3 regions of the Microbispora sp. NPDC088329 genome follow, and region 1 is predicted to be linked to each of the others. Evidence: riboswitches for the same ligand, from Rfam matches in the RefSeq annotation. Region 1 holds a riboswitch; each other region holds the start of a gene.

Region 1 (9,340 bases):
CTTTCGGGCCACCAGGAACGTGCCGGGAATCCCGAACGGGCGCGAAGGTTCACGGTCCCCGCCGCGTCCGCGGGTTCCGCGCCTGCCCGCGAAGATGCCCGCCCGAAACCGGAAGGAGTGACGCCATGGGACACGCCGGAGTGATGCTGGAGACCTATCCCGCCGATCTCGGCGGTGTGGACAGGCAGGTGCTGGCCAACTGCATCGAGGCCTGCTTCGACTGCGCGCAGACCTGTACGGCCTGCGCGGACGCCTGCCTGAGCGAGCACGCGGTGGCGGAGCTCGTGCGCTGCATCCGCACCAACCTCGACTGCGCCGACATCTGCGCGACGACGGGCCGGGTGCTGTCCAGGCACACGGGCTACGACGCGAACCTGACGCGGGCCCAGTTGGAGGCGTGCGCGCAGGCCTGCCGCAGCTGCGGCGACGAGTGCGGTATGCACGCCCACGTACACGAACACTGCCGGGTGTGCGCCGAGGCGTGCCGGCGCTGCGCCCAGGCGTGCAACGAGCTGCTGGCCGCGCTCGGCTGAGCGTTTGCCCGATGCGATGACGTACCGGTGAGAGAGACCGTGTAAAAACGGTTCCTATGGCAGAAGAAGGGGACGACGAGCCGACCGGCGACGACCTCGAGGCCGTCACCGCCGCCGTGCTCACCGCCTCGCGTGTGCTCGTCGCGATCTCCGCGCGGTCTCTCGCCGCCGCTGAGGATAGGGTCACCCTGCCCCAGTTCCGCATGTTGCTGGTTGTGGGACAGGGCGAGACCAAGCTGGTGACGCTGGCCGACAGGCTCGGTGTGAATCCGTCGACCGCCATGCGCATGGCCGACCGCCTCGCCGTCGCCGGTCTGATGAAGCGCGAGGTCAATCCGCACAACCGGCGGGAGACGCTGCTGCGGCTGACCGACAACGGACGGCGGATCGTGGACGAGGTCACGGCCCGGCGCAAGAAGGAGATCACCGCGATCCTCACGCGGATGCCGGCGGCCCAGCGGCGGGCCCTCATCGTCGCTATGCGGGAGTTCAACGACGCGGCGGGCGAACCGCCCGCCCGCATCGCCTTCCCGCTCGGGTGGCCCGGCCCGTCCTCCTGATCGCCGTGTCAGGCGGCCCAGCGGCGGGCGTTCGCGAACCCTCGCGGGCGGCCCGGCAGCGGGTCGGCAGCGGGTCAGCAGCCGGAGGCGGCGCAGGCCCCGGGGATGAGCCCGGGGGCTCCGTCGGCGCCCGACGGCACCTCACCCCGGTCCTGGCCGGCCCCGCCCTTCGAGGCACCGCCCGTCTTGCCCGACGAGCCGGTCCCGGCCCGGCCCGCTCCGGCGCTCTTCTGACCGGACGAGCCCCCGCCCGAGGAGCCGGAAGCGGTGTCCGCGCCTCCTCCGGCGGGTGCCTGCGCTCCACCGGAGCCGTCTCCGCCGGACCCGATCGCGCCCTGGTCCGACGCGCCCTGGTCCGACGAGCCCTGCGATTCCTGTCCGTCCCCCGCACCGGCGTCGTCCCCGGAGGAACCGGAGGAACCGGCGGTATCGCCGTCCTGTGCGGGGGCCGCCGACTGCTGCGTGCCGCCCGCGGCGGGCGGACCCGACGGGTCCGAGCGGCCGGCGAGCGCGTAACCCGCTCCCCCGGCGGCCAGCACGGCGACCAGGGCCGCGGCGGCGATGATGAGGGGTTTTCTGTTCTTCGGCCTGGTCGCCGGCTCCTCCTGACTGGAGAGGACTTCCTGCCGGAACCGATCATCCTGGCTCGTCTGCGAGGGGACGTGCCCGTGCATGTGAGACAACTCCCAGCGGTCGTTTCGGGGGAAAGCTCCACGGCTTCCGCGGGTGGCTGCCCACCTTAGCCCCACTGGTGACCAAATCTCACAAAGAGCACTAAACAATCATGAATTCCCCAGGGTTTCCTCTGGTCCGGGCACGCCGCGCACCAGCTCAGCGGCTGTGCGTCGCGGCGCTGTGGTAGTCGGTGTACGTGTAGGGGTTGCCGAGAATCCTCGTTTCGGGGATGTCGGGGTTCATCCCCTTCTGCCACGCCTCCTCGCCCAGCGTCGCACGCAGATACTCGACGGTCCGCTCCACCTCGCGGCGGGCCGCGGCGAGGTCCACGCCGGCAAGGCGGTGCTCGTGCTTCACCACACGCGACCGTTCACGAGGACCGTGTGCACGTCGCCGCGCTGCGCCTGGAAGCGACATGCTCGTACGGATCGAGCACAGGCGGAGAGCTCCCGCCGGGCGGGGTACGACGGGGAAGAGGCGGGCAGGTCCGCCTTGACGCAGGTTCGGCGGGCGCCGCCGCGGGCGGGGGCCCGGTTCGCCCGGCAAGGCGGGGACGCAACCGATTCACGCCGAGAGCGCGAGAGTGGAGGTGCCGGCCATGAGGGGACGCGTTCTGCCGGCGGCCCTGCTGGCGGCCGGTCTGCTGACCGGCGGCGCGCGGGGCGCCGCTCTCGCCGCGACGGCCCCGGCTCAAACCCCGGCTCAGATCCCGGCTCAGATCCCGGCTCAGACGCCGGCACCGACGCCGGCGGCACCGGTCGGCACGACTCTCGCCTCCGATCACAACGAGCAGGACGTCATGTTCGCCCGGATGATGATCCCGCACCATCGTCAGGCGGTGGAGATGGCGAAACTGGCCGAGGGACGGGCGTCGGACCCCCGGGTCGTGCGGCTCGCCGAGCGGATCGAAGCCGCCCAGTCTCCCGAAATACGGACGATGAGCGGCTGGCTCACGGCCTGGGGCGAGCCGGTGTCCGGCGAGAGCCCCGCGCCGGCGCACCGTCACGCCATGCCCGGCATGATGTCCCCCGAGGAGATGCGCCGTCTCGAAGGGCTGTCCGGCCGGGCCTTCGACCGGGAGTTCCTCTCGATGATGATCCGGCACCACGAGGGCGCGGTCACCATGGGGCGGGACGAACTGCGCGGCGGGGTCTACGAGCCGGCCCGGCGGCTGGCGGCGTCCGTCGTGTCCAGCCAGTCGGCCGAGATCACGGAGATGAAACGCCTGCGGGGATGAAGCGGACGACGCGGGCGGCCGCCGACGGTGTCAGACGATGCTCGGGCGAGGGGCGCCGTCTTCCCCGCCGGATGCCGGACCGCCGGACGCCGCCGCATTGACGGACGCCACATTGACGGGCGCTGGATTGACGGGCGCCGGCTTGACGGGCGCCGGACCGCCGGACACGGGCGCCGGACCGCCGGACACAACATTGACGGGCGCCGGATTCGCGGACGCCCGCGCGGACGGGCGAGCGGCCCGCGTCGTGGCCCCCACCGTGGCCCCCACCGTGGCACGCGCAGTGACCCGTCCGGGGCCGCGTTTGCGGTGCCGTCCGCCGGAGGTCGCCGCCGCGGCCTTGACCCGGAGCCCGGTGACGGCGGTGGAGACGACCGCGAACAGCAGGCCGGCCGGCAGGACGGCGTCGCCGGGCGACCACACGACGCCGGGGGACTGCCCCTGCGTGGCCGCCAAGTTCCTGATGGTGAGCCCCACCGCACCCGGGACGCTCGCGTGCACCGCCGCCACGGGCTGGATCGTCACCGGCGCCTTCGGCGTGACCTTGACCTTGCGCGGCAGGCCGTACCCGACGATCTTGCTTTTGTCGCGTACCTTGCGCTTCAGCCACACGCCGTCGACGTTGCCCTCGATCGTGTGGACCTTCCCGTGGACGACCTTCTCGACCACGCCGACGTGGTCGATGTCTCGGATCTTCTTGGACCCCGACCAGTCGAAGAAGACCACGGCGCCCGGCTCGGGCGTGCCGCTCCACGCGTCGTGCTCCTTGAACCACTTGGCGTGCCGTGTGGTCAGCGCGAACTCGCCGACGCGGTCCTGTACGCCCGCCTGGTTCGCCGCCCAGGAGACGAACATGTCGCACCAGGGGGCGGTCCTGAAGTCGGGGTCCTTGGCGATGGTGTCGGCGTACCATTCGCCGAACTTCGTGTGTTTCCCGGCTCGTTCGCGGTAGCCCAGTTCCGGGCGGACGGCGTCGAGCAGCTGTCGTGCTATCGGATCGGTGGAAATCGCGGGCTCCTCATGGCGCGCTTCGAGACATGACGAACCGGCCCGCGGGCGTGACGGCAGGGCGGCATCACCGCGTGACGGCACGGCGGCCGGAAGACACGGCCGCGGCGGGGCGGGATCAGAAACGGGAGACGTGGCAGCCCGTCACGGGCGCGCCATCACCCCGGAAGCCTGGAGACGTTCCAGGGCGGGCATGTGGTCCGGGCGACGGACCCCGGACCGGGTGGGCAGGTGGAGCGGACACTCCACGCGCTCTCCTCTCCTTGGCCGCCTACCGGGTTAGCTGACGGGTTCGGGCCAGGAGTAGCCCTACCGGATGGTCCGGATTCACCCCAGAAAAGGTGGGTCCCCGGTTCCCGGGATCGATGACATCCGGGATTCGGCGGTCGCCGGTCGTCCTCGGGTTGAGGACCGCTCACCGGCGTGACACACGGGAAGCTTAGTAGATAACAAGTAAGACACGGCCAAAAACCCGGCAAACAGCCCGATTCCTGCTGCGGTCGGCCGAAGTTTCCCGCAGGTCCCCACGGTTGCGGGCAACCAACCGTGAGATGCGCCACAGGGGGCGCCGACGGCCGGGCGGAGCCTGTAGAGATCACCGCTGTCCGACCACGTGGGTAGCCTTACGGTCATTTCGGATCGACCGACAGAAGGGACCCGGGCAGTGCTGGACGACGCCGGACTCCAAGCCCTCCGGGAGGCGGCGCGGCTGTCTCCGGACAACCTCCCCCTACGGCGGCACCTCGCCGGGCAGCTCCTGGCCAAGGGATATCTCGCCGACGCCGAGGCCGAGTACCGGGCCGCCCTCCTGCTGTCGCCCAGGGACCCGGACGTCGTCGCCGGTCTGGCGGAGGCCTTCGTCCGGCAGAGCTCTTACGGCGCCGCGCTGTCGGCGCTCCAGCCACTCCTGGCCGAGCCCGGTTTCCCGCCGCGGATCGGGCTGCTCGCCGCCAGGGCGCTGCTGGGCGAGGGTGACGTGCCCGGCGCGGCGCGCCGCTACCACGACGCGGTCTCCCGCGATCCGTCGCTGTCCGACCCCGGCCTGGCCGCCCGGCTGGAGCCGCAGCCGGCCACGCCGTACCAGACCCAGACACAGCAGAGCCAGACACAGCAGAGCCAGGCGCAGCAGCCACAGACGCAGCCCGGCACGCCGTACGCGCCGGGGCCGCCACCCGGCCCGGCGTACCCCCCACCTGCGTACCCCGCACCGGCGCACGACGGCGACGTGGAGGTCCAGCGCTCCGGTGTCACCTTCGCCGACGTGGCGGGAATGGAGGCGGTCAAGGATGCGCTGCGGATGAAGCTCCTGCTCCCCGTCCAGCAGCCCGAGCTGTTCGCCGCGTTCGGCAAGCGGGCGGGCGGCGGAGTGCTGCTGTACGGCCCTCCCGGCGCGGGCAAGACCCACCTGGCCAGGGCGGCGGCGGGAGAGCTCGGCGCGTCGTTCATCGACGTCGGCCTGGCCGACATCCTGGACATGTACATCGGGTCCAGCGAGCGCAACCTGCACGCCACGTTCGAGATGGCCCGGCGCAACCGGCCGTGCGTGCTCTTCTTCGACGAGGTCGACGCGCTGGCCGCGCGCCGCTCGGACATGCGCCAGGCGCACACCCGCCAGCTGGTCAACCAGTTCCTCGCCGAGCTCGACGGCGTGGACGAGAACGCCAACGACGGCGTCCTGGTGCTGGCGGCCACCAACGCGCCCTGGTACATCGACGTCGCGTTCCGGCGGCCCGGCCGCTTCGACCAGCTGGTGTTCGTGCCGCCGCCCGACGCCGCGGCCCGCGCCGCCATCCTGCGCATCCTCTGCCGAGACAAGCCGCTGGCCGAGATGGACTACGACGCCGTGGCCCGGGTGACGGACGGGTTCGTGGGCGCGGACCTCAAGGGTGTCGTCGACCGCGCGGTGGAGACCAAGCTGCATCAGTCGATCAGCGCGGGCCGGCCCATCCCCCTGTCCACACCCGACCTGCTGGCCGCGGCCCAGACGGTGCGGCCCACGGCCGTACGCGAGTGGCTGACCACCGCGCGCAACTACGTCCTGCACGCCAACGACTCCGGCGCCTGGGACGAGCTGATGCCCTGGATCAACGGCACATCCAACGGTGCGTTCGGCGGCAAGAAGGGCGGCAAGGGCAGGTGGTGACGGCCGCGGCGCCACTCGAAAGGGCACGCACGCTGCTGACGCTGAACCGCCCGGCGGAGGCCGAACGGGAACTGCGCGGCCTGCTCGCCCGGGAGCCCGAGAACGTCGCCGGGCACGCCTTCCTCTCCGTGGCGCTGACGCAGCAGCACAGGGCGTCCGAGGGGATCGGCGAGGCCACCGAGGCCGTGCGGCTCGCGCCCGACCACTGGTTTCCCCACTACGTCGCCGGGCACGCGTACCACCGGGCGGGGCGCCCGCACGAGGCCGTCGCCGCCGCGCGGGCGTGCCTGGCGCTGTCCCCCGAGCACGCGCCGGCGTGGGAGCTGCTCGCTCGGGCGCACGTCTCCCTCGAGCAGTGGCCGCAGGCGGCCGACGCGGCGGAGCACGGGCTCGCCGCCGACCCCGAGGACGCCGACCTGGCCGGCATCCTCGCGGTGGCCCTCACCGTGCTCGGCGACGCCCTCCGGGCGAAGGAGGCGGCCGCGCGCGCCGTCGGGCTGGATCCCGAGAGCGCGACGGCCCATCTGGCGTACGGGCGGGCGCAGCTCGCCTTCGGCGCGCCGGCCGAGGCGGCCCGCGCGTTCCGCGAGGTGCTCCGCCTCGATCCCGGGTTCGACCAGGCCAGGGACCTGCTGGTGGCGGCGTTGAAGCGGCGTAACCCCGTCTACCGCGTGCTCGCGCGCCTTCGCGGCACGTTCTCCGGCGGATGGCGGATGGTGTTCCTGCTGCCGGCCGTGCCGCCGCTCATCGCCGTCTTCGTCCTCATCGCGCTGCTGCACTGGGCGGCCTGGGTCGCCGAGGCGGTCACCACCCTGCGCCTGGCCCGGGCCAGGGCCACCAGGCTGCTCTTCGACACCAGGGAGGCGAGAGTGGCGGCGCTGTGCTGCTGCCTTCCCGCCGCGGGTGCGGCGCTGCTCGTGGCCGGCGTGGCGACCGGCGGGGCGGCGCCCGCGGTGGCGGGCGCCGCCGTCATGGCCCTGGTCACCCCCGTGCAGGAGGCGGCGCACACGAGCGCGCCCCGCGGCCGCCTCGTGCTGTACGGCTGGTCGGGCCTTTTGGGGCTGGCCGCCGTCCTGTCGGCGATCGCGTCCCTCCCCACCGTCGCGCTGCTCACGGCGTACGCCGGGGTGGCCTCCATCTGGGTGGCGGCGGGCGTGCGGCGCCTGTTCGGGACGGGTGCGGCGCACGCGCTCTGACCGGCCCGGGGCCGATTGCTTAGTTAGTCAAAGCAAGCATTATCGTGGCCCTCCTGGACCCGCCGCCGGAGGCGACCGGCTCGTGCGGGAGCGTGATCACAGGTGGAGGGACTATGACCGACGCGATGTGGGCCGGCACGGTCGCCGTGACCGGGCACGAAGGCGCCGGCCTCGAAGCGTACGCGGCCCGGCCGCTCGGCTCCGCCCCGCACGGCGGGGTCGTGGTGATTCATCACATGCCCGGCTACGACGAGGCCACCAAGGAGATCGTCCGCAGGTTCGCGGCGAACGGCTACGCCGCGATCTGCCCGAATCTGTACTCCCGGGAGGGCGCCGGCGTCAGCCCGGACGACCAGGCCGCGGCGGCCCGGGCCAAGGGCGGCATCCCGGACGAACAGCTCGTCGGCGACGTCGCCGGCGCCGCGGCCTATCTCAAGGCCCTGGAGCACGCCAACGGCAGGATCGGTGTGATCGGCTACTGCTCCGGCGGACGGCAGGCCTTCCTTTCCGCGTGCTCGCTGGACATCGACGCCGCGGTGGACTGCTACGGCGCCTTCGTCGTCACCGCGCCGCCCGCCGAATATCCGCTCAAGGCCGAGCCGCTGATCTCCCGGGCCGCCGATCTGTCCTGCCCGCTGCTCGGGCTCTTCGGCGCGGACGACAGGTTCCCCTCGCCGGAAGAGGTGGGAGTGCTCTCCGCGGAGCTGGAGAAACTGGGCAAGGAACACGAGTTCCACGTCTTCCCCGACGCCGGCCACGCGTTCTTCGCCGTGGACCGGCCGGCCTACCGCCCCGCCGCCGCGGTGGAGGGCTGGAAGAAGGTCTTCGGCTTCTTCGGCCGCCGCCTCGCCGCCTGAGGAGACCAGGATGTGCACCTATCTCACCGAGAAGCTCCGTCTCGACGGCGCCGCCAAGGGGGCCTCGGGCTGGTTCACCGTCACCGACGGCATGGTCTACGTCGATCATCCCTACCACGCGTGCCATGAGCACACGGTGAACATCGACCTGACCAACCCCTCGGAGGGCCCGTCGGCCCGGGTCGCCATCGAGCTCACCGAGGAGGCGGCGCTCGCGCTGGTCGAGGCGATCCACAAGGCACTGGCCGCGGCGCCGCCCGGCCTCGCGTCGGCCGCTCCTCGTCCCGCCTCCGCCTGATCCGGCTCTCCCGACGCGGTCTCGTCCGCCCGCCCCTGCCGCGTCCGCTCGGGCCGCGTCTGGTCGGGCCGCTCGCCCTGCCCGCCCGAAGTAAGTGAGCAGGGCTGAGCGAGCAGGGCTGAGCGAGCGGGGTGAACGGCGGGGATAGCGCGGCCGGCGGGTGCGTCAGACGTCGAGCGACATGTACAGGCGGGTGCCGCCCGGCCGGAAGCCCACGCGTTCGTAGACCCGGCGCGAGCCTTCGCCTCCGTACTCCAGCCACACCGACCGGGCTCCCCCGGCGAACATCGTTTCGGCGAGCGTGGCGGTGACCGCGGCGGCGATGCCCCGTCCACGAAGGCCGGGACGGGTGCCGACCCCGGCGAGCTCCGACGTTCCCACGGCCGGGGCGGAGCACATGGCCGCTCCGGCGCAGCCGCCGCCGGGGGCCCGGACGAACCGGACCGCGCCGCCGCCCTCCTGTGTGCGGCGCAGCCGGGCCGCGCCCTCCGGCGAGGCGGCGAACTCACCGCCGAAGGCCTCGGACAGTGCGGCGTCGATCGCCGCGTAGTCCTCGTCGGTGGACGGCGTCTCCACCGGGAGAGCGGCCTGCGGCCTCGTCAGCGTGGCCGGGGTGCAGACGAGGTAGTCGTGCACCGCCTCGACGGTGAACCCCGCCTCACGAAGCGCGGGCTCCACCTCGGGCGCGGCGTCCGGGGCGAACTCGAGACGGGGCTTGAGCCCGCGCTCGCGAAACGCCCCGATCAGCGCCGCGACCTCCCGCCCGCCCGGCCTGGCGCCGGGCAGGGGTGTCGCGTAGTTGACGTACGGACTGGTGGTGCCGGGATCCACGC
Region 2 (9,340 bases), on a different contig from region 1:
TCCCAGACCGGATCGGAGTGGTCGTTGACGGCGAGCCGATCGCCGGCGGTGGGGCGGATCTGCCAGTCGGTGCAGGCGTGTAGCAGAAGGGCGTTCAGCGGGAGGAACCCGCGGTAGACGTCGCGGACCTCGTCGGCACCGCCGGCGCGGGTGAGTTCGGCCGCGAGCAGGCGCTCGTTCTCGGCCCGGCCGGGGTCGGTCAACGACCAGCCTCCGGTGCCGGCGAAGGCGGTGTGCTCGACCCAGCCACGCGCCTCGGCGTCGCGCAGCGCCTCTTTCGTCGTGGCCTCGTCGAGCCCGTACCGGCGGGCGATCACCGGAGTGTCCGCGAAGCCGGTGATACGCACGGCGTGCAGGACCAAAAGGTCGAGCGGAGACTCTCGCGTCATGAGTCGGCGTCCTGTCGCGCTGTCAGGCGCATGTAGTGCTGCTGGCACGCCTGAGGGGAGTTGAACCCCATCGCGTGCGCCATCTGCGCCCAGGTGAGACCCGCGCTCCTGGCGATGAACAGCAGGGCGGATTCGAGCCCTTCGACCTCGGCTCGTGCGGCGGGCAGGAGGGCGAGCGCGCTCAGGATGTCCTCCGGGTCCAGGCCGGCGTTGCGCCAGACGGCGAACTGCACGAGGTCGACCGCCGACGGCGGGGCGGGTGAGGGGCGCCATGGGCGGGCGTCGAGCTCGTCAGCGCCCAGGTCCAGAAGACGTGCACGCGCGTCCTGCTCACGCTGGGCCTGCACGTGGTCGGAACCCACGCCGTACGCGCTGTCGTGCTTGCGTCGCATGCGTCCCAGGATGGACAATCAATAAACTATTGTCAACAATTTGTTGAGGAGCGGGGCGGATGATCGTACCCCTCATGGAGGCTGTCGCCGGCACCTGCGGGGGCAAGGCCGGTGCCCTCGGCGCATTGCTCCGCGCGGGTCTGCCCGTGCCCGACGGCTTTGTCGTCTCGTTCGCCGCCTATCTGGCCGCTGTCCGCGACCTGGACCTCGGGCGGTTCGCCGGCGAGCCGGACGACGTCCATGCGGCGGCACGGACGATCGAGGCCCGGCCGGTCCACGCCGCCGTGATCGACGCGCTGGAACGCGCGCTCGGCGAGCTCGGCGATCCGCCCGTGGCGGTGAGATCATCGGCAGCGCGGGAGGACACCGCTCAGGCGTCGGCGGCCGGTCAGCACGAGAGCTTCCTCGCCGTGCAGGGAGCCGGTGAGGTCGCCGAGGCCGTACGTGCCTGCTGGGCCTCGCTGTTCTCCCCGCGTGCCGTCGAATACCGGGCCGCCTCCGGCCGCGACGGCCGACCGTCCGGCGACCCTGTGATGGCCGTCATCGTCCAACGCCACCTGGACGCCGAGGTGTCCGGGGTCATGTTCACCCCCGCGGACTCCGGCGACGCGACCCGGATCGAGGCGTCCTGGGGCCTCGGCCCCAGCGTCGTCGAGGGCAGGGTCACCCCCGACTCCTACCGGGTCACGGCAGACGGGTCGGTCACCCGCACCGTGGCGGACAAACAGCAGCGCCTTGACCGGCGCGGCACGCGGCTCGTCATCCGCGACGTGCCCACCGGCTCCCGGAACCGGCCGGCGCTCGGCGACGTGACCGCCACGCGGCTGGCCGAGCTGGGCGGACAGATCGCCGCCGTGCTCGGTGGACCGCAGGACATCGAGTGGGCGATCGCCGACGGCCGCGTCTGGGTTCTGCAGGCACGGCCGGTCACCGCCGCACCGCCACCACCGGCATCGCCCTCCGACGCCTCGGACATGCCGGCCGTCACACTCACCGGGACGCCGGGCAGCCGCGGCACCGTGACCGGCACCGTGAGAATCGTCCGTGGGCGCGGCGACTTCGCGCGCGTGCGTCCGGGCGACATCCTCGTCTGCCCCTTCACCGACCCCGCCTGGACACCGCTGCTGCGCATCGCCGCCGGCGTCGTCACCGAAACCGGAGGCGTGCTCTCCCACGCCGCGATCGTCGCTCGGGAACGCGCCATCCCCGCCGTCCTCGGCATCCCGAACGTGACGAGCAGGCTCCGCGACGGCACCGTCGTCACCATCGACGGCACCACCGGCACCGCCACGGCGGAGCCCGGAATCATCGCGGGCACAGAGGCGAACGCGGGCTCGACGTAGCCGGCCACGCTGCCGCTCCCATGAGGAGGAAAAACCGGTACGGACTCCACCGGATGGGGTGCGAGGCTGAGCGCGTGAACCGTACGCGCACTGTGGTCCTGGTCGAGGGGACCAGTGACAAGTCGGCCGTCGAGACGTTGGCCGAGCGCCGCGGCCGGGACCTCGCGGCCGAAGGCATCTCCGTCGTGGCGATGGGCGGCGCCACGAACATCGGGACATATGCCTGCAGGTTCGGCCCCGCCGGTCGCGACCTCCGGCTGGCCGGTCTGTACGACGCCGGTGAAGAGGGCGCCTTCCGGAGGGGCCTCGAGCGTGCCGGCCTGGGATCCGACCTCGACAGGAGCGATCTGGAGACGCTCGGGTTCTTCGTGTGCGTGGCCGACCTGGAAGACGAGCTGATCCGCGCCCTCGGCACCGCCACGGTGGAACGCGTCCTCGATGCCGAGGGCGAGCTCCGCTCATTCCGCACACTCCAGAAGCAATCCGGATGGCGCGGGCGGAGCACTCACGACCAGCTGCGCCGGTTCATGGGATCAGGCGGCGGACGCAAGATCCGCTACTCGGGCAGGCTCGTCGCGGCACTGGAGCCCGACCGCGTGCCACGGCCGCTGGACGGACTGCTGGCCCACCTGCGGCAGGGGTGAGCAGAGGCGGAGCTGCCCTGACGGTGCCCCGGCAGGGCAGCTCCGCCGGACGCCTCTACGACGTCCCGGGTCAGACGCCGGGGCGTACGGCGGTCAGGAAGCCGTTCCTCCAATAGCCGTTGAGCCTGTCGACGCTGACCACCGCGCCGCTGTGCGGCGCGCTGATCACCTTCTTGTGTCCCACGTACATGCCCACGTGACCGCCGCCGCTGGTGAAGATGAGGTCGCCGGGCTTGATATGCGCCAGGGAGACCTTTCTCTTGGCGGCGTTGAGCATCGACCACGTCGTACGCGGGAGTTTGACGCCGGCCTTGCGCCAGGCGAACTGGACGAGCCCGGAGCAGTCGAACGCGTGCGGGCCTGTGGCGCCCCACACATAGGGGTCACCGAGGTGCTTTCTCACCACCTTGATGGCCCGCTCGGCCTTCTTCTGCTGGAGGGCGGCCTTGGTGAGCTTCTTGTCCGCGGCGTCCTCCGCCGCGGGAGCCGCGCTGGTGTCCGGGGTGACCCCCGTGACGGCGGGCTCGGGTGCGATGACCCCGGGGGCCGGGGGCGGAGCTGCCATCGTCTCCGAAGCGGCGGCCGCGGGCAGTGCGCCGAAGCCCGCTACGGAGGCGGTGAGCGTGGCGCTACCCACAGTGACGATGGCGATGCGGAGCAGAGTGGTGGGGTTGGTGGACAGGGGATCTCTCCCTACGGTCTTCCGCTTGCGCCTACCGGGTTAGCTGACGGATTCGGGCAGGGAAGTCGCCCTACGGCGCATGCGCGCCGATTCACCCCAGACCTTCGGCGAAGGTCGACTGGTTCCCCGGCTCCGGGCCTCCTTGCTGCTCGGATTCGGCATCACCGGCGCCCAGGGGGGCGGAGAGGACATGGCGGCGGTGACTGTGGATGGTTTCTTCCGAACACGGCCGGGCCGGGTTCGCCGCGGCGGCGCCACAGGGGCGCCGCCGTAGGGCAAGGAAACTACCAAGCAGCCCCATATCGCTGCAAAGGGGGCAAAAAGGCGTTAAAGGATCAAAAGGAAAAACCGCAGGTCAGTACGCAGGTGAGGCTGCTTTTTGTGACGCTCATCACATCCCGAGAGGGCGACCTTCACGGCGTTCGGCCATGCGCCGGGCCGAGAGCCGGCCGTGCCCGCGCTGAGAGTCGGCCGTGCCCGCGGACGAGCCGGTCAGCGCGTGCGCCAGAACGCGCCGTTGGCCGAGGGGTCGTCGGGGTCGCCCTGCGGCACGGTGAATCCCGCGCCCCACACCGTCGCCGTCCCGGGCCTGCGCGCGATCGAGAACAGGACGGCGTCGGTGCCGGCCTTATGGGGAAGCGGGGCGCCGCGCCACGCGGAACCCGTGACATGCCAGAGGGTGGGGTTCCAGCTGCCCTGCACGACCCACACGCCGCCCTGACCGTCGGGCTCCACCTCCGTGTACGGCTGCGCGTTGGCGGCACCGATCGAGGTGTCCCATGACCTGCCGTTCCAGTGCATGACCAGGGTGCGGCCGTAGGTCACGTCGTCGCCCTCGTCGTCGGCGCCCTCCCAGGTGACGCCGCCGACGGCCCACACGTTCGCCGGGCTCACGACGGCGATGTCGTTGAGGACCGCGGCCGCGTCGGGAGCGGGCAGCTTGATCGCGGGCGTGGGCGCCAGTGCCCAGGACCTTCCGTTCCACCGCATGATCGCGGGACGGTCGCCCGTGGTTCCCGCCGCCCAGACGTCACCGGCGGTGAAGGCGTCGACGGCGGCGGCGCGGGCCGGCAGCCGGACGCTCTTCCAGGAGGACCCGTTCCAGTGCCTGGCCGAGGCCGAGGACTCGGCGACCGCCCAGACGTCCTTCGCGCCCGCCGCGTCGGCGTCCGTCGCCGAGAAGCCGCCGAGCGAGAGGGTGGTCCACGCGCGGCCGTTCCACCGGGCGGCCTTCTTCGGGCCGAAGACCCATACGTCCCTGTTCGAGGTCGCCGTCACGGCCTTCAGCTCGTACGGCGGGCTGCCGGGGATCACCGTCCACGAGCCGCCGTCGAACCGCTGGACCAGTCCCCGCTGCCTGCCGTTCACGACCCGGTGACCGGCCGCCCACACCGACCCGTTGCCCAGGACCGTCAGGTCGTTGAGTACGTCGTCCCCCGGCAGTGTGTTCACCCTGGTCAGCCGCCACGCCGACGCGGTCTGCCCGGCCTGCGGGCCCTGGTGGGTCACGCCGGAGGCCGCCACGGCCGGCATGCACGCCAGCCCGAGCGCCGTCACGGCCGAGACGAGTACGGTACGCATGGTGCTTCCCCTCCACTCGCCAGTACGACGTCTGGGAGAGGGCATCCGTTCACACGGGTGACGGCCGGGCTCATTTCTTCTCCGTCCACGGCTCGTAGGCGCTGTCGCCCGGGAGCACCCAGGCCTTCGCGTCGGGCCTGGCGAGGCTGCGCAGCAGCGACGCCTTGCCGGTCGTCTTCGAGACCCGGTAGATCGCCACGCCCGTCTTGGTCTTCGACCGGACGATCAGGCGTCCCTTCTGGTCGAATTCGAGGTCGTCGATGTACTGCCCGCGAGGCAACCGCACGGTCACGGTGCGGCCCGCGCGGCCGGTGCGCAGGTCGACCGGGCGCAGCCTGCGCAACGTGGGTGACGTGCCGACGAGCTCCACTGCCGTGTGGTGGTCGTTCGCCAGCGCGTCCGGCGACAGTTTCGCCTTCAGCCGCAACCGGGCACGCAGTCGCCGATCGAACACCGTCACCCGGCTCCCGCCCACCCTTCTCAACAGCAGCCGCTCGCCGTCCGGGCTGAATCCGTCGAAGCTCCAGTCGTCCCTTCCCCCGGGATTCGACATCGTCGTGCCTTTCCGCAGGTCCACGAAGGCCCCCAGCGCCGGTGCGGAGTTCCCGACGATCACGAAACTCCCGTCATACGACACCCACGGCCACTCCTCGCCGATGTCGTACGCCTTGATCTCCCGTGACACCACCCTTTCCCTGCCGTTGGGGGTCCGCTCGACGAACAGGCCGTCCGACTCGCGGAAGTAGAAGAAGTGCCGTCCGTCCCCGCTGATCAGGAACGGCGCCCGCCAGCCGGCGTTGACCGCGTCGTCGGGTGCCGCGGCGAGCGCTTCCGGCACCTTCACCACGTTTCCGTCGGTCAGGACCAGTTCCCACGCCTGGGTCAGCCGCGCGTACGCGATCGTGGCCGGCGTGGCGGCCGCCGCGGGCTGTCCGCTCAGCGGAACGGTGGCCAGGAGAAGTGCCGCGAGAGCCATGCGCAATCTCATGCCGGGTGAGATGCCGGAGAACCTCGGAATGTTCCGGATTCGGGCTGGATCCCCAGCGATCGGCGTTGGCTGGTCACGCGGATGACGGTGTCCGCGGCTACGCGGCCGGCGTTCGGTAATCCCTGATCGTGATCGCGGTCGCGGCCCTGCGGATGGGCTCGGTGACCCGCTCGATCATGCGGTCTTTGCCCGGCAGGTGCGGCATCAGCCGCAACATCAGCATCTGGAACCGGATCTGTGCCTTGGACTTCAGCACCATGCCCTTGAGGTTGTTCGCGGCGAGCTTCTGGTTCTCCTCCACGAAGTGCCGCATCTCCCGCTCGTACGCGGCGAACCCCCCGGCGTGGTCTCCTGCGGCGTGGTCTGCTGCCGTCTCGGCGAGGCAGCCGGCGAGAACGTAGGCGCCGACCAGGGCCAGGCTGGTGCCCTGACCGGACGCGGGTGACGCGGCGTAGGCGGCGTCACCGACCAGGGCCACCCGGCCCGACGACCAGCGGTCCATGCGCACCTGGCTGATGGAGTCGAAGTAGAAGTCCGGCGCGTCCCACATCGCGTCGAGGAGACGAGGGACCTCCCAGCCCTGACCGGCGAAGATTTCGGCGAGCAGCTTCTTCTGCCGGCCGGTGTCCCGCCGGTCGTACTCCAGCGGCGGCGAGGAGAAGAGGAACATCGCCTTGGCGTCGTCGCCGCGCCCGGTGCTGTACATGCCGGTGCTTCTGCCGGGGGCCGGGTGCATCATCTCCGTGCGGTCCAGGTGGAGATGGTTCGGCACCGTGAAGATCGAGATGTGGTGCCCGAGGTCGTGGACGTACCGGGACTCCTCACCGAAGGCCAGCGCGCGGACGTTCGAGTGCAGGCCGTCGGCGCCCACCACCAGGTCGAACGTACGCGGGGAGCTGTTCGCGAAGGTGACGCGCACGCCGTCCGCGGTCTCCCGCAGGGCCGTGACGGAGTCGTCGAAGACGTACTCGACGGTGTCTCCGATCGCCGCGTGCAGGAGCCGGGTGAGGTCACCGCGCATGATCTCGACGTCGTCTCCCTCGCGACCGCCGAACAGGTCGGCGCTCATCGTGCCGGTCTGCCTGCCCCGCGCGTCGACGAAGCGTGCGACCCGCATGTCCGTGCTGTGCCGCCGCACCTCCTCCAGCAGCCCCATGCGGGCGACGACGTCGAGTGCCGCTCCCCGAATGTCGATCTTGTAGCCGCCGTCCCGCGGCGAGGGCGCGCGTTCCACGACGGTCACCGCGAAGCCGTGCTCACGGAGCCAGAAAGCCAGCGTCAGGCCGGCGACGCTCCCGCCGGAGATCAGGATGTGCTTCATGACTGAGACTGTACAAACGTCTCAATCAAATGTCTAGGACAAATGTGCAAGACGTTTGTTCGGACGTCGGCTAAGCTCCGACCATGGGAAACCGGGAAGATCTGCTCGCGGGAGCCAAGCGCTGCCTGATGGAGAAGGGATATTCCGGCACCACCGCGCGGGACATCGCGGCGGCCGCCGGCACGAGCCTCGCCGCCATCGGCTATCACTTCAGATCGACCAAGGCGCTGCTCAACGCGGCTCTCATCGAGGCGATGGAGGAATGGGGAAAGGAGATCGAGCAGACTCTCGCCGCCGACGCGTCGCTCAGCGGCGCCCCCGCACAGCGATTCGAGGCGACCTGGACGCGGATCATCGAGTCCTTCGTCAGGTTGCGGCCGCTCTGGGCCATTCAGTTCGAGCTCATCGCGCAGATGGACCGTCTGCCCGAGTTGCGCGAGGCGTTCGGGGCCGCCAACCGGCAGGCGAGGCTGGGACTCGCGGCCATCTTCGAGAACCTGGATCCGGGCGCGGACGAGCGGAAGGCGATGGCCGTCGGCTCGTTCTACCAGGCGCTGCTCGGGGGGATGGCGACCCAGTGGCTCGTCGATCCCGATCACGCCCCGTCGGCGCGCGATCTTCTCGAAGCGCTGCGTACGGTCGGCGCGCGTCTTGGGCCGCAGTGACCGGCGGGGCCCGGAGGGTCGTACCGGAGTCGCGGTCCACGTCGGGCCCGCGTAGGGAACCGCGGCTCCGCTGTCGAAGGCCGGCCGGGCGGCGGGTGTGCGCGCCTGCCGGCCGGCCTTCCGGCGGGCGGGTCAGTCCGTCGCGGTCAGGGGTCCGTCGGCGTGCGGGACCCGCTCGGCGGGGACGACGCCCAGACGGCCCGCCTGGTAGTCCTCCATCGCCTTAATGATCTCGGCGCGGGTGTTCATCACGAACGGCCCGTAGTGCACGACCGGCTCGCGGATCGGCCGCCCGCCGAGCAGTAGCACCTCCAGATTGGGCTCGGCCTGGGGCTGAGCGGTGTCCCCGGCGAGGGTCAGCGACCCGCCGGAGCCGAGGACGGCGAGCTGCCCCTTGCGGATCGGCCGCCGCTCGGCGCCCACGGAGCCCTGACCGGCCAGCACGTAGGCGAGGGCGTTGAACTCCGGGTTCCACGGCAGGTCCAGCCGGGCGCCGGGGCTGACGGTCGCGTGCACCATCGTGATCGGGGTGAACGTGACGCCGGGGCCGGCGTTCCCGTCCAGCTCGCCGGCGATCACCCGCAGCAGCGCGCCGCCGTCGGCCGAGGCGAGCAGTGCCGCCTCACGCCCCCGGATGTCCTGGTAGCGGGGCAGGTGGAACTTGTGCGCGCGAGGAAGGTTCACCCACAGCTGGATGCCGTGGAAGAGCCCGCCCGAGACCACCAGGTGCTCCGGCGGCTTCTCGATGTGCAGCAGGCCTGACCCGGCGGTCATCCACTGGGTGTCGCCGTTGGTGATGGTGCCGCCGCCTCCGTTGGAGTCCTGGTGTTCGAAGACCCCGTCGATGATGTAGGTGACCGTCTCGAAGCCGCGGTGCGGGTGCCACGGCGTGCCCTTCGGCTCGCCCGGGGCGTACTCGACCTCGCCCATCTGGTCCATGTGGATGAACGGGTCCAGCATGGCCTGCGGCACCCCGGCGAACGCGCGCCGTACGGGGAAGCCCTCGCCCTCGAAGCCGCTGGGCGCGGTCGTCACCGAGAGAACGGGGCGCGGTGCTGCAACGGCCGGATCCGGTACGGCGACTCGTGGCAGCGTCAGGGTGTCTGCGGTGACAGCGGGCATGGCCGCCCTTTCTGATTGAAACTTCAACTTTCGTTGTCTTGGAACCACCGGTGATCGCCGGACATTCCCTCGGCGTCTCCGCGGCCCCGGACATCCGGCGGGTGAGACGATTCCGCATCTGATCCGTCGCATATCGTCACGGCCGGTGGGGAGAGACTGGTATGGCTGGAACCATGATCTTCATGAGTCGCACGCTCCGAGTCGCCGTACTGT
Region 3 (9,340 bases), on a different contig from region 1:
TGCCCCTGGCCGATGATCTCCTCGACCTGCTGGCGCACCCCCTCGAGACTGATCCCAAGACTCTCCAGAGCCTTGGCCGCCACACCCTCGCCCTCATGAATCAGACCAAGAAGAATGTGCTCAGTACCGATGTAGTTGTGGTTGAGCATCCGAGCCTCTTCCTGGGCCAGGACGACAACCCGCCGCGCACGGTCGGTGAACCTCTCGAACATCTCGTCGCTCCTCACAGAGCGGTCAGGCGAGCACGGGAGATCCGGCCCGTCGTTCCGCATGGTAGCCCCGGCCCAGCGACCCGCTCCTTGGCAGAAGGGTTCCCCAAGCGAAGGGCGTTCATGCTCTATCCAACCCCCTGCCGGGGGCGACATGTTCCCGATACGCCGCAAGCGAACGAGGTTTTAAGGGAGCGCAAACACAATCGCGCGGTTATGCGATCGTCAGGTCCTCCGACGACCGCATAACCGCGCGATCAAGGGTGAAGTCAGGAAGCGTCCAGCAGATCTCGCCGTAGCGGGGATCGTCCAGGTGGATGCGTCTCGCAAGGCTGGAGGAGGAGCCAATAGCGGACCTATTGGCGATCTTCCCGGACCCGCGGAGTTTGCGCGCCCGGGAGTAATCCCCACGGGCAGGCGACAACGCGGCGAGACACCGCCTGGACGACCGATAGGCGGAAGATCTGAGGAACACCGCCTAGTGCGCGTCCTCGTACGCTTGGACGATCGAGGCGGCAATACGACCGCGCTCACTCACGGGGTGTCCGTGAGCCTTCGCCCATGCGCGGATCTCCGCACTCTTCTCGCGGGTCATGGCTCGCTGCCCCCCGCCGCCCGCACCGCGACGGCGCCCACGGGCCTGCCCGCTGTCCGCGCGCCGAGCGCTGCTGACGAAAGGCGACAGGGCGTCGCGAAGCCGCTTCGCGTTGCCGTCGCTCAGGTCAATCTCATATGACGTGCCGTCAATCGCGAAGGTGACCGTCTCATTGGCCTCGCCGCCATCGAGATCGTCGATGAGAATCACCTGCGTGTGCTTGGCCATCCGGCAATCCTTTCGCAGCCCATAGTTTGATTCGTCAGCCAAACATATACCCGGTTTCCCCTGGCTGACAATTCAAGATTGCGGATTCTCAGGAACCTCTGAGTCCGGTGACTTCTCGCGTGGCTCCCGTGTCGTGCCGAGGCCGGCCGCGTCGGAACGTACCAACTTTACGATGCCGTAGACGACCGCACCGGCGACGACCACGGAAGGTATCAAGGCGGACAATACCTCTGTCATTCTGCCTCGCTCGTGCCGGGGGTGCCATTGGGTGCACCCGACGAAATTCCGAGGACGTGGCAAGGCTGCCGGCCTCTTGCGTGGGCCGGGCGCCCCGATACGACCATAGCGCCGGGAGGGACCAGACGTGCCTTCCGGGGTGCCCCTGGAGGGCCGGGGTAATCCTCGTCTCTCCAGCGGCCTTACCGGATGCACTCGAAATCGTACCCAAAATGCCGACCCGGGCGGTCACCGATCCCCGCCGCCCCGCCCTTTCCGCCGACCGCGCACTTCCGGCGCGACGGCGGCAGGCCGGACCGCGCATCCTCGGGTTCACGCAGGCCCATGCCGCAGCCGCAGGTGACCGGCTCGCCGACCAGGACGAACACGTACGGGCGAACGAGCGCGAAGCGGCAAACAGGTCCTCTGGAAAAGGCCGGACGGGGGACGTACGACCGTTGTAGAGCCCGGTGAAACGAGGAGCCCGCGTCACGACAGCCGGATCTTCACAAGGGGCACGAGACCCTTCTCGTACGGCACGCACGCCTTGTGAGGATATACGCGCAAGCAGATCGCCATGGCCCGGAAGCCTCGTAAAAAGAGAGGACCGGCCGGTTCGATCAAGATCGACGAGCGGCGGCCTGAAGATCGAAAAAAGGAGCGGGACACAATCACGCGGACGTCCCCGGCGGCCCGGCGTCCGAGTTTCGCCCGGCCAAACGATGCCCCGCATTCCACGGACGCCGCCTGCGCCGCGTAGAGCGGGCGGGCATCCGGGAGCACCATAAGGGCTCGTGCGGCTCCATACGGCCCCATAAGCGTCCCTGGCGGTTCCTTAAGCCGCCCGTGGGCGGATATGGCCCGGACGGGGACGGGAAGGCGAACCTTAAGGATTGGCGCCGGGGGGCGGTCTCACGGTCATTGGGCACCTCTCGGGGACAGTGAACCCAAGCATGGCATGCCCGGGCGGCCCCGCATGGATTTTCCGTCACAGCCGGATGCCAGCGGCTGGAGGACGCCATAGCGATCGCATACAAAAACGGGGCCGATGGTCCGTTCCATCGGCCCCGTCCGCAGTCGTTACTTGACCTTGACCACCACGGTGCGGGCGACCTTGTCATGCAGCGCCTGGTGCAGCGGCTTGTCCCACAGCAGCCACAGCGCATTCACCAACGCGAAGACGCCCGCCAGATACTCGATGAGAGGAATCCAGCGCACCAACTGCGGCCCCCACATCACGCCGGCGCGCTTGGCGACGACGTCGGTGGGCAGGCCGCCGTCGAGAGTGCCGCCGATCTGGACGACCTTGATCCCCATCGCGATCTTTCCGAGCGTCTGCCCGCGCGAGCGCAGCATGAGGAACTCGTAGCCGACCATCACGAGCCCGCTCAGGATCGAGACGAGCAGTGTGGCGAGGAAAAGGCCGCTGGCCTCGGTGACGGCCCCGGTACTCAGGTTGATGCTGGCCGAGGAGTAGACGACCGCGAAGATCACACCGTTGAGGATCAGGAAGGGGATTCCCACGATGACGCCGTCGATCAGGCGGGCGACCAGGCGCTGCCACCACTCCGCGAGCGGAGCCGGGGCGCCGGGCGGAATCGGCCCCGCGGCCGCGTACGGGTGGCCGAAGCCGGGCTGGCCATAGCCCTGCTGGCCGTACTGCTGCCCGTAACCCTGCTGCGGATCCGGCTGCGCGTACTGCTGCTGGCCGTACCCCTGCTGGGCGTACTGCTGCTGCGCATAGCCCTGCTGCTGACCGTAGCCCTGCTGCTGGCCCTGCTGGGCGCCGTAGCCCTGCTGGCCGTACTGCTGCTGGCTGTAGTCCTGCTGCTGGGCCTGCTGGCCGTAGTCCTGCTGCTGGCCGTAACCGCCCTGGGACGACTGGCCGTACTGCTGCTGGGCCTGCTGGCCGTAGTCCTGCTGCTGGCCGTAGCCACCCTGGGACGACTGGCCGTACTGCTGCTGGCCCTGCTGGGCGCCGTAGCCCTGCTGACCGTAGTCCTGCTGGCCGTAACCGGGCTGCTGGCCGTAGTCCTGCTGGCCGTAGCCCTGCTGCTGGCTCTGCTGGGCGCCGTAGCCCTGCTGGCCGTACTGCTGCTGACCGTAGTCCTGCTGCTGGCCGTAGCCACCCTGGGACGACTGGCCGTACTGCTGCTGGCCCTGCTGGGCGCCGTAGCCCTGCTGACCGTACTGCTGCTGGCCGTAACCGGGCTGCTGACCGTAGTCCTGCTGGCCGTAGCCCTGCTGCTGGCCGTAGCCCTGCTGCTGGCCGTAACCGCCCTGGGCGGGGTCATAGCCGGGCTGCTGCTGCGGGCCCGTCTGCTGCCCGGGCTGGCGATAGCTGACGACCGTGACGTCGGGGTCGTAGTCCTGGGCTGGTCTGTCCGTGCCGTACCCGGGGCTCGATGACGGCGGTGGCGTTCCGTCCGACTCGTCCTGGGGGTACGGCGGCTGTCCGGTGCTCACCGTGTCACCTCGTTTCGAAGACGCATGCGCCGCACGTCTGTAGCACACGCTGATATTGCCAAAAGTAGCGACAGGTGTATCAACAGTCACCTTTGCGGCGGTCGACAATCAGCGTCAAAGATCACAAACCAGCCTTCATCAATGGCGATCGAGGTGCAGCAGCATTCGGGTGTTCCCCAGAGTGTTCGGCTTGACGTGCTCCAAGTCGAGGAACTCGGCGACGCCCTCGTCGTACGACGCGAGCAGTTCCGCGTACACCTCGGGGGAGACCGGGGTGCCCTGAATGGGCCTGAAACCGTGCCGGGCGAAGAACTCGACCGCGAAGGTGAGGCAGAAGACCCTCCGCACACCGAGGTCCCTGGCGGTCTCGATGAGCGCCGCGACGATTTGATGGCCGATTCCCCCGCGGCGCGCCGCGGGATCCACCGCCACGGTCCTGATCTCGGCCAGGTCCTCCCACAGCACGTGCAGCGCGCCGCACCCGACGACCTGACCGCCGATCTCGGCCACCCAGAACTCCTGGACGTCCTCGTACAGCGTCACCGTGCTCTTCTTGAGCAGACGGGGACCGACTCCCGAGTACGCGTCGACAAGGCGCCGGATGGCCCGGACGTCGGGCGTCCTGGCCCGGCGCACCGTCACGGCGGTGGCGCCCTCTCCGGTGGGCGTCTGCGCGGCGACCTGCTCCATGAGCGGCCAGCCTAGCCGGACCACGGGCGATCCCTCACCGTCGGCGTCCAGCGGCATCATGGATAACGGTCATGCCCAAACGCCACACTCGACATAGGGCCTGACTGTGCGTAGCCGCCAGGATACGGGCGAACGACCCGCCCGCCCGGCGGCAGCAGTTCCGGTTCGTCCCATTTTTCCCGAGAGTCCCAGCAGCCAATACAAAGACTCAGATCCGCTCAAACCCAGGTGAACGCGGACATACCAGTGCCGAACTCGTGACCCGGTTGTGATCAATCGGTTGTCAAACGTAGACGGGTTTCGGAGTTCTGGTTGAGCAAGAACTCGCCGTGCACTATCGTCCTGCGACGATGCCGGTCATCGTGCACGCTCACGGCGGCCGGGCGCCGAGTCTTCGAAGCACCGCGTGCGGAGGGGAGCCGGGGACCCAACTGCAGGATCAGGATCGGTTCGATCTCAGATCGTCAAGGGGTGAATCCGTCAAGGTAGGGCTACTCCGGCCCGAACCCGTCAGCTAACCCGGTAGGCGCTCAGTAGCGCCCCGCCGAGCGGTCCCGTCCCGATGACGCGGGCCCGCCCCGGGGCGCATGTGGGAGAGGAGCTCGGTTGCGCATGCGTGGAGGACGGTCGGCGGGCAGGCACGCCCGCGGCCGACAGTCCGGATCCGGCACGGCCGGTCCGGGTGCAATCCGCCGGTTGGCGTTCGTCGGCGTCGCGCTCACCGCGATCACGTTCGGCGCCCCGGTGGTCCGCGCCACCGCCGACCCGAAGCCGAGCCTCAAGGAGCTCACAGAGCAGGTCGAGAGCCTCTACACCGAGATCGAGAGCCTCACCGAGCAGTACAACGGCGAGCGCGTGCGTCTGAAGGCGGCCGAGCGGTCCGCCGAGCTCGCCAAGAAGAACCTCGCCAAGAGCGAGGCCGAGCTGGAGGTCCGCCGGCAGAAGGCGAGCGCTCTCGCACAGCACTCCTACATGACCAACGGGCTCAGCGGCGCGCTCGCGCTCATCGGCGGCGACGGCGACCCCAGGGAGTACCTGGACCAGGCCACCACGACGTACGCCCTGGAGCTGCAGGGAAGCCAGGAGGTCGCGGAGGTCACCAAGGCCATGGACGCCGCCGCGCGGGCCAGGCAGAGCGCCTCCGCCCGGCAGGCCGAGGTCAAGAAACTCCTCACCGGCCTCGACTCCCGGCGCGACAAGATCAATAAGTTGATCAAGAAGACCGAGAGCAGCCTCTACCGGCAGGTCTCCCGGACGGTCGGCAGCGAGACGCGCAGCAGGATGTCGTTCCCCATCGTGGGCGACGGCAAGGCGGCCCAGGCGGCACGCTGGGCGCTCAGGCAGCAGCTCAAGCCGTACGTGTGGGGCGCCGAGGGGCCCGGCTCCTTCGACTGCTCGGGTCTGGTCATGGCGGCCTACCAGGCCGTCGGCGTCAGCCTGCCGCACTACACCGGCGACCAGTGGACGGCGGGCACGCACATCTCCCGTGACCAGCTTCGCCCCGGCGACCTGGTGTTCTTCTACTCCGACCTGCACCACGTGGGCATCTACATCGGCGGCGGCTACATGATCCACGCGCCGCGCACGGGAGACGTCATCCACATCGCGAGGATCGCCGGGCGGCCGTTCGCGGGAGCGGTGCGGGTCGCCGACTGAGTCGTCCGAACCGAAGGCGTGGGGTGGAACCGGGTCGCCGACTGAGTCGTCCCGAACCGAGGGCGTGGGGCGGAACGCGGTCAGATGAGACGACGGCGTGCCGCCCAGGCGACGGCCTCGATCGCGGTCGCGACGCCGATCCGGTCGCAGATGCCCCGCAGCCGGCGCCGCACGGTGCGACCGCTGACATCGAGACTGCGGCCCACGCGATCGGCTGTCACGCCCTTGGCCAGCTCCGCGAGGAGAAGCAGGTCCTCTTCGGTGAGACCGGCACGGTCAAGGTCCGAGGCGGGATTGCCACCTCGGTAGACGACCTCGGGAACACCCATCGTCCGCCCTCCCCCACGACGATGATTCGTCGGCCCACCCTTCAGGGACGGTAAACGCCTGCCACGAAGGTCGTCAAGGTGCGGAGTCGGCCCGCCGGTCGTACGTCTCCCGGGCCGCCTCGACATCCTCCATGTGGACCTCGGCCCAGTTCTTGATCGCTTTCAGCAGCGGCATGAGACTTTCACCCAGGGGCGTGAGCCGGTAGTCGACCCGGACCGGCACCGCGGGAGTGACCGTTCGGGAGACGAGGCCGTCGCGTTCCATCGTCCGCAGCGTCTGCGTGAGCATCTTCTGGCTGACGCCCGCGATCGTCCTCGCCAGTTCGCTGAAGCGCCGCGGGCCGTCGGCGAGCGCGGTGAGCGCCAGGCTCACCCACTTGTCGCTGAGCGCGTCGAGCAGCTGCCGCGACGGGCAGGCCGCGACGTACGCGTTGTACCGCCGGCGCGCCTCTTCCCGCTGCTCGGCCGCCGTCTGCGTGGGCATGTCTTTCCTCCGCGTCACTTACGCACTTTGAGGTGCCTACTTACCAGAAGAGAGTAGGCCTCCCTACGCTCCTTGGCACACCGGAAGGAGGAACTCATGAGAGCACTGGTGGCACGGGACGGAGCCGTGGGGATCGTCGACGCGGCCGAGCCGGAGCCGGGGCCGGGACAGGTGCGGATCAGGGTCGAGGCGGCCGCCGTGAACCCCGTCGACCTGCTCACGGCCGCGGGCACCCTCGCCGACAACGGGCTCATGCCGCATCTGGAGACGTACGCCCTGGGATGGGACGTGGCGGGCGTGGTCGACCGGGTCGGTCCGGAAGTGACGGGCGTGCAGCCCGGCGAGCGGGTCATCGGCTTGTCGGACCGCCTGACGGACCGGTTCAAGGCCCAGGCGGACCTGGTCGTCCTGGACGAGACGGCCGTCGCGCCCGCGCCCGCGGGAGTGGCCGCGCCGGAGGCGTCGACGCTGCCGCTGAACGCGCTGACCGCCGTCCAGGCGCTCGACGCCACCGGGCTCGCCCCGGGCGAGACCCTGGTCGTCACGGGAGCGGCCGGGGGCGTCGGTGGCTATCTCGTGGAGCTGGCGGTCGCACGGGGGATCAGGGTCGCCGGGGTCGCCGCGCCCGGCGACGAGGCACTGGTCCGAGACTTCGGCGCGGAGTGGTTCGTGCCGAGGGGCACCGATCTGGCCGCGGCCGTCAGGGGCGTCGTTCCGGGCGGTGCGCACGGCCTGGTGGACGCGGCGGTCGTCGGCCTGCCCGCGCTGGACGCCGTACGCAACGGGGGCGCGTTCGTCGCCGTGGGCGCCGGGCTGGCCCCCATCCCGTTGCGCGGCATCCGGGTCTCGACGGTGTTCGTCCGCGCCGACGCGGCCCAGCTCGGCCACGTCGCGAAGCTGGCCGAGGCGGGACGGCTGAGCATGCGGGTCGCGGGCACCTATCCGCTGGAGCAGGCCGCCGAGGCGCACGAACGCCTGCGGAAGGGCGGCCTGCGCGGCCGGCTCGTCCTGCTGCCCTGAGTCCTCTGCCCTGACCCGCCTGCCCCGGCTTGTCGCGCTCTGTCGCGACAAGCGGGTCGCGGGCCGGACGGCCATGCCGTCCGGCCCGCTCCCAGGAGGTCAGGCGCCGGGATCAGGCACGGCCGAGCAGCTCGCGCACCCGGTCGCGGCCCACGGCCAGCAGCAGCGTGGGCAGGCGCGGGCCGGTGTCACGCCCGACGAGCAGCCGGTAGAGCAGGGCGAAGAACTCGCGCTGGGCCGCCTTCAGCTCGGGCGTGGCCGCCTTGGCGTCCATGTCGAGCCCGGCCTGCACCTTCGGCACGCCGTACACGAGGGTGGTCAGCCCGTCGAGCGACCAGTGCTCGTCGAGGCCCTCGGCCAGCAGGCGCAGCGACTCCCGCTCCTGCTCGCCGAGCGTGTCGAGCAGTTCCTTGTCGGGCGTCTCGCGCACCTGGGTGCGCTCCTCCGCGGGCACGTAGGTGTTCACCCAGTGCTGGGCGCGGTCGAGCCGCGGCCGCAACTCGTCCAGCCCGGCGATCTCCGGGTCGAACGCGCGCAGGATGCGCAGCGTCTGCTCCTCGTGCCCGGTGGCGATGTCCACGACGGAGGCGAGCGTCCGGTACGGCAGCCGCCGCGGCGTCTCGGGCAAGACCCGGGAGGCCGTGCTCGACGCCCGCCGGTAGGCCGCCTGGTCGGCCGGCAGCGCCGTGCCGTCCTGCACCTTCCTCGTCAGCGTGTCCCACTCGTCGTACATGCGCTGGATCTCCTGGTCGAAGGAGACCTTGAACGACTGGTTGGGACGGCGGCGCGCGTAGAGCCAGCGCAGCAGCGCGGGCTCCATGATCGACAAAGCGTCGGCCGGGGTCGGCACGCCGCCCTTGGAGCTGCTCATCTTGGCCATGCCGCTGATGCCGACGAAGGCGTACATCGGCCCGATCGGCTGCGGGGCGCCGAACACCTCGCGCACGATCTGGCCGCCGACCACGAACGACGAGCCCGGCGAGCTGTGGTCCACGCCCGACGGCTCGAAGACCACGCCCTCGAAGGCCCAGCGCATCGGCCAGTCGACCTTCCACACCAGCTTGCCGCGGGTGTGCTCGGACAGCAGCACGGTCTCACTGTGCCCGCACACGCAGGTGTAGGACATCGCGGTGGTCTCGTCGTCGTACGACGTGACCGTGGTCAGGTCGCGGTCGCAGGCCGAGCAGTAGGGCTTGTAGGGGTAGTAGCCCCCGGCGCCCGAACCGTCGTCCTCGCTCGCGGCACCCGAGCCCTCGAGGGCGGCGGCCTCGTCGGCGTCAGCGACCTCCTTGGCCTTGGCCTTCTTGGTGCGGTACTGGTCGAGGATCGCGTCGATCCGCCGCCGCTCGCGCATGGCGAGCAGCACCTGCTCCCGGTACGCCCCGGAGGTGTACATCTGCGTCTGGCTGATGCCGTGGAACTCCACGCCGAGCTCGTTCAGCGCGGC

What was found. A riboswitch is a leader RNA that binds a small molecule or an ion and turns the genes downstream of it on or off. The one in region 1 is predicted to bind cyclic di-AMP.
Region 2: another riboswitch for cyclic di-AMP. It lies ahead of AB0O28_RS00205 (NlpC/P60 family protein); the one in region 1 lies ahead of AB0O28_RS15065 (CHAP domain-containing protein).
Region 3: another riboswitch for cyclic di-AMP. It lies ahead of AB0O28_RS28265 (NlpC/P60 family protein); the one in region 1 lies ahead of AB0O28_RS15065 (CHAP domain-containing protein).

The regions. Positions count from the first base shown of each region.
Region 1 is NZ_JBFBIP010000006.1:230,952-240,291, reverse strand. It holds gene AB0O28_RS15090 (four-helix bundle copper-binding protein) at 126-533, shown strand; gene AB0O28_RS15085 (MarR family transcriptional regulator) at 590-1,093, shown strand; gene AB0O28_RS15080 (hypothetical protein) at 1,168-1,767, opposite strand; gene AB0O28_RS15075 (hypothetical protein) at 1,925-2,125, opposite strand; gene AB0O28_RS15070 (DUF305 domain-containing protein) at 2,367-3,005, shown strand; gene AB0O28_RS15065 (CHAP domain-containing protein) at 3,036-4,097, opposite strand; cyclic di-AMP (ydaO/yuaA leader) riboswitch at 4,266-4,408, opposite strand; gene AB0O28_RS15060 (AAA family ATPase) at 4,678-6,156, shown strand; gene AB0O28_RS15055 (tetratricopeptide repeat protein) at 6,153-7,352, shown strand; gene AB0O28_RS15050 (dienelactone hydrolase family protein) at 7,466-8,209, shown strand; gene AB0O28_RS15045 (DUF6295 family protein) at 8,220-8,507, shown strand; gene AB0O28_RS15040 (GNAT family N-acetyltransferase) at 8,673-9,340, opposite strand, start outside.
Region 2 is NZ_JBFBIP010000001.1:32,984-42,323, reverse strand. It holds gene AB0O28_RS00225 (transcriptional regulator) at 1-389, opposite strand, end outside; gene AB0O28_RS00220 (DNA-binding protein) at 386-781, opposite strand; gene AB0O28_RS00215 (PEP/pyruvate-binding domain-containing protein) at 841-2,124, shown strand; gene AB0O28_RS00210 (TOPRIM nucleotidyl transferase/hydrolase domain-containing protein) at 2,199-2,768, shown strand; gene AB0O28_RS00205 (NlpC/P60 family protein) at 2,839-3,405, opposite strand; cyclic di-AMP (ydaO/yuaA leader) riboswitch at 3,464-3,621, opposite strand; gene AB0O28_RS00200 (hypothetical protein) at 3,943-5,031, opposite strand; gene AB0O28_RS00195 (hypothetical protein) at 5,102-6,007, opposite strand; gene AB0O28_RS00190 (FAD-dependent monooxygenase) at 6,117-7,340, opposite strand; gene AB0O28_RS00185 (TetR/AcrR family transcriptional regulator) at 7,424-8,005, shown strand; gene AB0O28_RS00180 (pirin family protein) at 8,138-9,040, opposite strand; gene AB0O28_RS00175 (HNH endonuclease family protein) at 9,310-9,340, shown strand, end outside.
Region 3 is NZ_JBFBIP010000018.1:37-9,376, forward strand. It holds partial or broken gene AB0O28_RS28245 (Clp protease N-terminal domain-containing protein) at 1-212, opposite strand, end outside; gene AB0O28_RS28250 (Lsr2 family protein) at 688-1,032, opposite strand; gene AB0O28_RS28255 (RDD family protein) at 2,329-3,714, opposite strand; gene AB0O28_RS28260 (amino-acid N-acetyltransferase) at 3,853-4,404, opposite strand; cyclic di-AMP (ydaO/yuaA leader) riboswitch at 4,779-4,948, shown strand; gene AB0O28_RS28265 (NlpC/P60 family protein) at 5,101-6,060, shown strand; gene AB0O28_RS28270 (LuxR C-terminal-related transcriptional regulator) at 6,141-6,389, opposite strand; gene AB0O28_RS28275 (helix-turn-helix domain-containing protein) at 6,463-6,873, opposite strand; gene AB0O28_RS28280 (NADP-dependent oxidoreductase) at 6,970-7,893, shown strand; gene lysS (lysine--tRNA ligase) at 8,006-9,340, opposite strand, start outside.